One region of the Rhodopseudomonas sp. NSM genome, then DNA from elsewhere that is predicted to be linked to it. Evidence: predicted binding sites of a transcription regulator. Region 1 holds the regulator's gene; the other holds the start of a gene.
The links. The regulator LexA, encoded in region 1, represses DNA repair genes until DNA is damaged. The targets are predictions, from matches to a motif close to TGTTCNNNNTGTGTTCNG.
Positions count from the first base shown of each region.

Region 2: a site for LexA is predicted at 1,531-1,548, ahead of recA (recombinase RecA). Genes of this name have one in related genera too.

Region 1 is NZ_JBQTCH010000002.1:64,563-67,952, forward strand. Features, by position in the region: gene ACTZWT_RS04520 (ComEC/Rec2 family competence protein) at 1-1,465, shown strand, start outside; gene lexA (transcriptional repressor LexA) at 1,499-2,206, opposite strand; gene ACTZWT_RS04530 (molybdopterin molybdotransferase MoeA) at 2,381-3,390, opposite strand, start outside.
Region 2 is NZ_JBQTCH010000003.1:98,583-101,972, forward strand. Features, by position in the region: gene ACTZWT_RS08895 (IS1595 family transposase) at 1-239, shown strand, start outside; gene ACTZWT_RS08900 (hypothetical protein) at 291-1,418, opposite strand; gene recA (recombinase RecA) at 1,636-2,730, shown strand; gene gcvP (aminomethyl-transferring glycine dehydrogenase) at 3,204-3,390, opposite strand, start outside.

The DNA of each region.
Region 1 (3,390 bases):
CCGGCGCGATGCGATCTCGACGTCGGTTAACGACGCGATGTTCATCTCCGGGCTCGGCCATGTGCTGTCGATCTCCGGCTATCACATGGCGGTGGTGGCCGGGGTGGTGTTCTTTGCGGTGCGCGCGGCTCTCGCGCTGATCCCGGCGCTGACGGTGACGTTTCCGATCAAGAAGGTCGCCGCCGGCGCGGCGCTCGCCGCCGCCGCGTTCTATCTGCTGCTGTCCGGCGCCGAGGTCGCGACGCAGCGCAGTTTCCTCATGACGGCGGTGGTGCTGATCGCGGTGATGGTCGATCGCCGTGCCATCACGTTTCGCACGCTGGCGATCGCCGCTTTGGTGGTGCTGCTGATCGCGCCGGAATCGCTGGTGCATCCGAGCTTCCAGATGTCGTTCGCGGCGACGCTGGGGCTGGTCGCACTGGTTCAGCTCGGCATGCCGGCGCTGTTCGCGACCGCGGACAGTTCGGCGACCGCGCGCGCGGCGCTGTGGGGCGGGCGCGAGATCGCGATGCTGGCGCTGGCGTCGCTGGTCGCGGGGCTCGCGACCATGCCCTATGCGGCCTATCACTTCCATCGCGTCACGCCTTATGGGGTGATCGCCAATCTGCTGGCGATGCCGGTGGTGTCGGCGATGGTGATGCCCGCAGGCCTGCTCGGCCTCGCCGCGATGCCGTTCGGACTCGACGGGGTGTTCTGGCGGATCATGGAGATCGGCATCGACTGGATGATCGTGGTGTCGCTGTGGGTCGCGGCGCTGCCGGGCGCGATCGGCAGGATCCCGGCGTTCGGGAGCGGGCCGTTGTTACTCGCGTCGCTCGGCATCGTCCTGCTCGGCCTGCTGCGCACGCCGCTGCGCCATGGCGGGCTGGCGCTGCTGACGCTTTCGACCGGCTGGGCGCTGCTGACGCCGCAGCCCGAGATTCTGATCGCCGGCGACGGAAGGCAGGTCGCGCTGCGCGGGCCCGATGGAAGGCTGCGGGTGATGCAGAGCGGTGGCGACAATTTCAGGATCCGGCAGTGGCTCGCGGCCGATGCGGATCCGCGCGCGGCCGACTCAGCGTCATTGCGTGACGGCGTTTCGTGCGACGCCGACGGCTGCGTCGGCGCGCTGGCCGATGGCGGGCTGGTGGCGCTGTCGTTCCGGGCCGATGGTGTGGCCGACGATTGCGCGCGGGCGACGTTGGTGATCGCGCTGGCGCAGCCGCCGCCCGATTGCGCGGCGCGTCTGATCAGCGCCGATATGCTCGCGCGCAGCGGCGCTCTGGCGTTGCGACGAAACGAGGGCGGGGACGGCGGATTCGTGACCGTCGCGGTGCGGCCGAAAGGGCTCGACCGGCCGTGGTCCCCGGCGCCCGCCGACGCGCCGGAGGGGGGCCTCGGAAACGCCCCGATGCAGCGGACAGTGCCGCGCTCCGCCCCGGTCGACGCCACTTCGGCGGCACCTGATCAGCACGACGAGGACTGAGCCCGCGACCCATCTCCGCGCGGGGCGTTTAGCTCAGTACTTGCGGTACAGCCCGATCAGCTTGCCCTGAATCCGTACGCGGTTCGGCGGCAGGATGCGGACCTCGTAGGCCGAATTGGCCGGTTCCAGCGCGATCGATGCGCCGCGGCGGCGGAAGCGCTTCAGCGTCGCTTCTTCCTCGTCGATCAGCGCCACCACGATGTCGCCGGTGTCGGCGCTCTCGTTGCGCTGGATCAGCGCCATGTCGCCGTCGAGGATGCCGGCATCCATCATCGAATCGCCGCGCACTTCAAGCGCGTAATGCTCGCCGGAGCCGAGCATGTCCGGCGGCACGCTGATGGTGTGACTGCGGGTCTGCAGCGCCTCGATCGGCGTGCCGGCTGCGATCCTGCCCATCACCGGAACCGCGACGTTGCGATCGGAATCGTCGTCGGCGTGCTGCGCGCTCGGCGGTCGAACCTTGCCGAGATTGCCTTCGATCACGCTGGGGGTGAAGCCGCGGCGGCCGCCGCCGCTATTGCCGCCGAGATCAGGCAGCTTGATCACCTCGATGGCGCGGGCGCGGTTCGGCAGGCGGCGGATGAAACCGCGTTCCTCCAGCGCCGTGATCAGGCGGTGAATTCCCGATTTGGAGCGCAGGTCGAGCGCGTCCTTCATCTCGTCGAACGAGGGGGGAACACCGGCTTCCTTCAGCCGCTCGTTGATGAATTTCAGCAGCTCGAATTGTTTGCGCGTCAGCATATCGACCATTCCCCAGATCTGGCGACGATCGCCGTGTCGTCGTGCGGTCCGTTCATCGCGCCCTGAATATGAACAGGCGAGGCGCAACTACTCGAAACAAATCATGAACGGACACTATATGTTCAGTATGTGTTCCGCAACCTCTTAATTTCAGGTCAACAAATTTGCGGATCGCTATTCCGGAAGCTTAAGGATGTGACAGCTCGATCCCGTCGCGGCCGCCGCCGCGAAGGGCGGGCGGACGATCAGCGCCTGTGCCGCGGACAGCCGCGCCAGCAGCGACGAATCCTGGCGGTCGACCGGCGTCGCCAGCCATTGCCCGTCGTCGCGCAGCGCCAGGTGGGCGCGCAGATAGTCTTCGCGCTGGTCGTTGGCGGTGAGGTCGGCGCCGAGCACGGCGGGGAGGCGGCGGTGCATCGATTCGCCCCGCCCCGACAGCACCCGGATCAGTGGCACCATGAACAGGAATGCGCAGACATAGGACGACACCGGATTGCCGGGCAGGCCGATCACCCGCATCGGGCCGAGCCGGCCGTGCATCATCGGCTTGCCCGGCCGCATCGCGATCTTCCAGAACGCGATCGAGGTGCCTTCGGCCTCAAGCGACGACTTGACCAGATCATGATCGCCGGCCGACGCGCCGCCGGTCGTCACCAGAACATCGGCGCCGAGGTCGCGCGCGCGCGTGATCGCCGCGCGGGTCGCCTCGACGGTGTCGGCGGCAATGCCGAGGTCGATCACCTCGGCGCCTTCGCTGCACGCCAGCGCCCGCAGCGCGTAGCCGTTGGAATAGACGATCTGGCCGGGGCCGAGTGCCGCTCCCGGCATCACCAGCTCATCGCCGGTGGCGAGCATGGCCACGCGCGGCCGGCGATGCACCGGCAGCATGGGGTGGTTCATACCGGCGGCGAGCGCGAGGTCGCGGTCGCTGAGCCGATGGCTCGCGCGCAGCAGCACCTCGCCCTCGGTGAAGTCGATCCCGGCGGGGCGGATGTGGCGGCCGTGGCGGGCGGCCTCGGTGATGGTCACCTGATCGCCGTCGCGCACGGTGTCTTCCTGGATCACCACGGTGTCGGCGCCGTCGGGGATGACGCCGCCGGTGAAGATCCGCAATGCCTCGCCGGGACCGACGGCTTGTTCCGCGGGCCGGCCGGCGGCGATCTCGCCGATTACGGTGAGCCGCG
Region 2 (3,390 bases), on a different contig from region 1:
ACCACGAAATGGTTGACCACTCCGCCAAGGAATACGTTCGCGGCGACGTTCACACCAATTCAATCGACTCGTTCTGGTCGCAAGTGAAGCGCGGGATCACCGGGACTTACGTTTGGGTTTCGAAGAAGCACTTGCAGCTTTACCTGCGCGAGTTCGAGTATCGCCATAACCTCCGCCGCCAGCCTGCTTTGATGTTCGAGCTTCTTTTGCAGGCTTTTCCGAAGGTACGGGTTGAGTGACCATTGCTTGCAAAAGCTGGTCGAAACGTCGCGTCGAAGATTTTGGTTTGCTCATGGTGAGGCCTGTCTCCTGATTTCTAACAGATCCCCCTGCGCCCGATTCCTCCATGCGATAAAGTCCTGAAGGCCTTTTTCAAATCCAAGTTCAGGCTCGTTCATCACAAACAACAAAGCTTCCCGCGACGCGTCGGATTTCATCGATGTGCTAGCGTATTGATAGGCCACCAAAAACCTTTCGACTAGCGGAGTTAACTTATTCCAGTAGGTAGGCTGAACAGCAATGGTGATGTCTTGATATTGCGGAAATTTGGCACGCAGTTTTTCTATGCGATCAATGCATGTCTTTATGTTGTCCCGGTAAGCCAACAACTCGTCCCAATATTTAGGGTTGTTGGCTGGGTCCTTTATCGCATTCCACCAGTTGGTTCGAAATCGGGGGCCATCGTCGATGGTCCTCTGCATGTCGTTCTGAAGAACGTCCAGAAAGCTATCGATTACTGGAAGTTTCTTTCCAGCCTCATAATCATTCAGGGGCCGCTGGGAATAGCCCTTCAGCGGCGTTGGCGAATTTCGAAGCTGAGAAATTGTAAACCCGTCCAGCACGGTGGGCCACGGCCCCAAATCACTACCCCAATGCGTGATGTATGGCCCGTTCCCGTCCGATGCATCTCCCATTGTGAAATTACTCGCGGATGGGTCGCCAATTCCCGGATTCGTCTTTTTGCCACTCTTTGCTAGGTAAACATTGATCGAATCTAAAAGAGGATTCCCTGTGGTTGATTGTACGGCAGTGACGGCGGTATCCGGCAGGCCACTCTCGATTTTGGTAATCGCCGTTTGGTTTTGGATCAGATACCAAATCGCGAATCCGGCGAACGTTACCACGCTCAGAAGCATTCCAATCACTGGATAGGACATTCGGACTGACCTCGGCCTAGTCTGCCAATAGATCAGCGCCAGCCCCGCTATGGCAACTAGAAGGGCCGTCCCTGGCGGAGGGTTCAGCGCCATTTGAAGCGCCCCGCCGACCCATGTGGGGTCTCTATTCCTCTCGTAGAAGAAGTCGAAGGTAGTAAGCGCAGCCAAGACTTTGAGAGCGAGCCTCCCGAGTGCCGGCAGTTCCCATAGGATAACAGCAGTAGAGCCGAGGCCAATAATGACTTTGATTGCCCTACGCATCCAGTCGTCTCCCGCCGCCCTAAGCCGACTCTAGGGCTAGTTGTGGCAGACGGACAAATACCGCTACTCATGGGTACATGTCCAGAGGGTATATATCTGCCCTCAAGCTGAAAAGAACATATTGCGAACGGAGAACAAAAAGTGTACATTGCATTCTGTCGGCCATGGGCCGGCGCGGTTTGTCCCACCGGCGAATCCCGTTCATAAGGAGCTTCATATGGCTGCTGCCCCCACCGCTTTGCGTATCGTCGAAGGATCCTCCATGGACAAAACCAAGGCCCTGGCCGCTGCGCTGTCCCAGATCGAGCGCCAGTTCGGTAAGGGCTCGGTGATGAAGCTCGGCAAGAACGACCGGTCGATGGATATCGAAACGATTTCCTCCGGGTCGCTCGGGCTGGACATCGCGCTCGGCGTCGGCGGCCTGCCGAAAGGGCGGGTGGTCGAGATCTACGGGCCGGAATCCTCGGGCAAGACCACGCTGGCGCTGCATTGCGCCGCCGAAGCCCAGAAGAAGGGCGGCATCTGCGCCTTCATCGACGCCGAACACGCGCTCGACCCGGTCTATGCCCGCAAGCTCGGGGTCAATGTCGACGAGCTCCTGATCTCGCAGCCCGACCATGGCGAGCAGGCGCTGGAGATCGCCGACACGCTGGTGCGCTCCGGCGCGATCGACGTCCTGATCGTCGATTCGGTCGCCGCTTTGGTGCCGCGCGCCGAGCTCGAAGGCGATATGGGCGACGCGTTGCCCGGCCTGCAGGCGCGGCTGATGAGCCAGGCGCTGCGCAAGCTCACCGCCTCGATCAACAAGTCCCACACCATGGTGATCTTCATCAACCAGATCCGGATGAAGATCGGCGTGATGTACGGCTCGCCGGAAACCACCACCGGCGGCAACGCGCTGAAGTTCTACGCCTCGGTCCGGCTCGACATCCGCCGCATCGGCCAGATCAAGGAGCGCGACGAAGTCGTCGGCAACCAGACCCGCGTCAAGGTCGTGAAGAACAAGCTGGCGCCGCCGTTCAAGCAGGTCGAGTTCGACATCATGTACGGTGAGGGCGTCTCCAAGATGGGCGAGATCCTCGATCTCGGCGTCAAGGCCGGCATCGTCGAGAAGTCCGGCGCCTGGTTCTCCTACGACAGCCAGCGGCTCGGTCAGGGCCGCGAGAACTCCAAGGCGTTCCTGCGCGCCAATCCGGACATGACCGCCAAGATCGAAGCCTCGATCCGGCAGAATTCCGGCCTGATCGCCGAACAGATTCTCGCGGGCTCGCCGGAGAGCGACGCCGACGGCGAGGAGCCCGGCGACGAGTGAGCGCGACTTCGGAAGTCGCCGTCCCGGCGGCTTCCGACCAATGAGTTCAAGCCGGCGGGCGCCGCGGACCCCTGTTGCCGGGGCCCCCATAGCGCTCGCCGCACGTTTTTTGAGATGTCTTGTTTGCGTCTCGATGAGGCGACGCTGAGCAGCAAACTCAGCCGTCATGCGCGGGCTTGACCCGCGCATCCATCGCGTGCGCAGCGCGCTGAAAGCAAGGCATCTTGTGAAGAGGATGGATTGCCGGGTCGAGCCCGGCAATGACGTGTCTTGTTGAAGCGATGACCCGCAGCGCTCTCAGCCGTCATTGCCCGCGAAAGCGGGGGACCCAGTATTCCAGGGCGCGTGTTGAGCAGTCGTGCGTCGCCCAGATGTTCCGCGATACTGAATCACCCGCTTTCGCGGGTGACGACGACCGGTTACATGGCGTCGCGCGGTGCGGTCTCTTCCGCCGTGCTGATTTCGTCGTCGGGCTACTCCGCCGCGCGCGCGTAGTCGGCGGCGAGCGCGTAGTCCTCGATCGGCGGGCACGCGCACACCAGATTGCGGTCGCCATAGACGTTGTCGACGCGGCCGACCGGGCACCAGTATTTATCGGTGCGCGAATGCGGCGCCGGGAAGCAGCCCTCGGTGCGCGGATAGGGCCGGGTCCATTCAGCG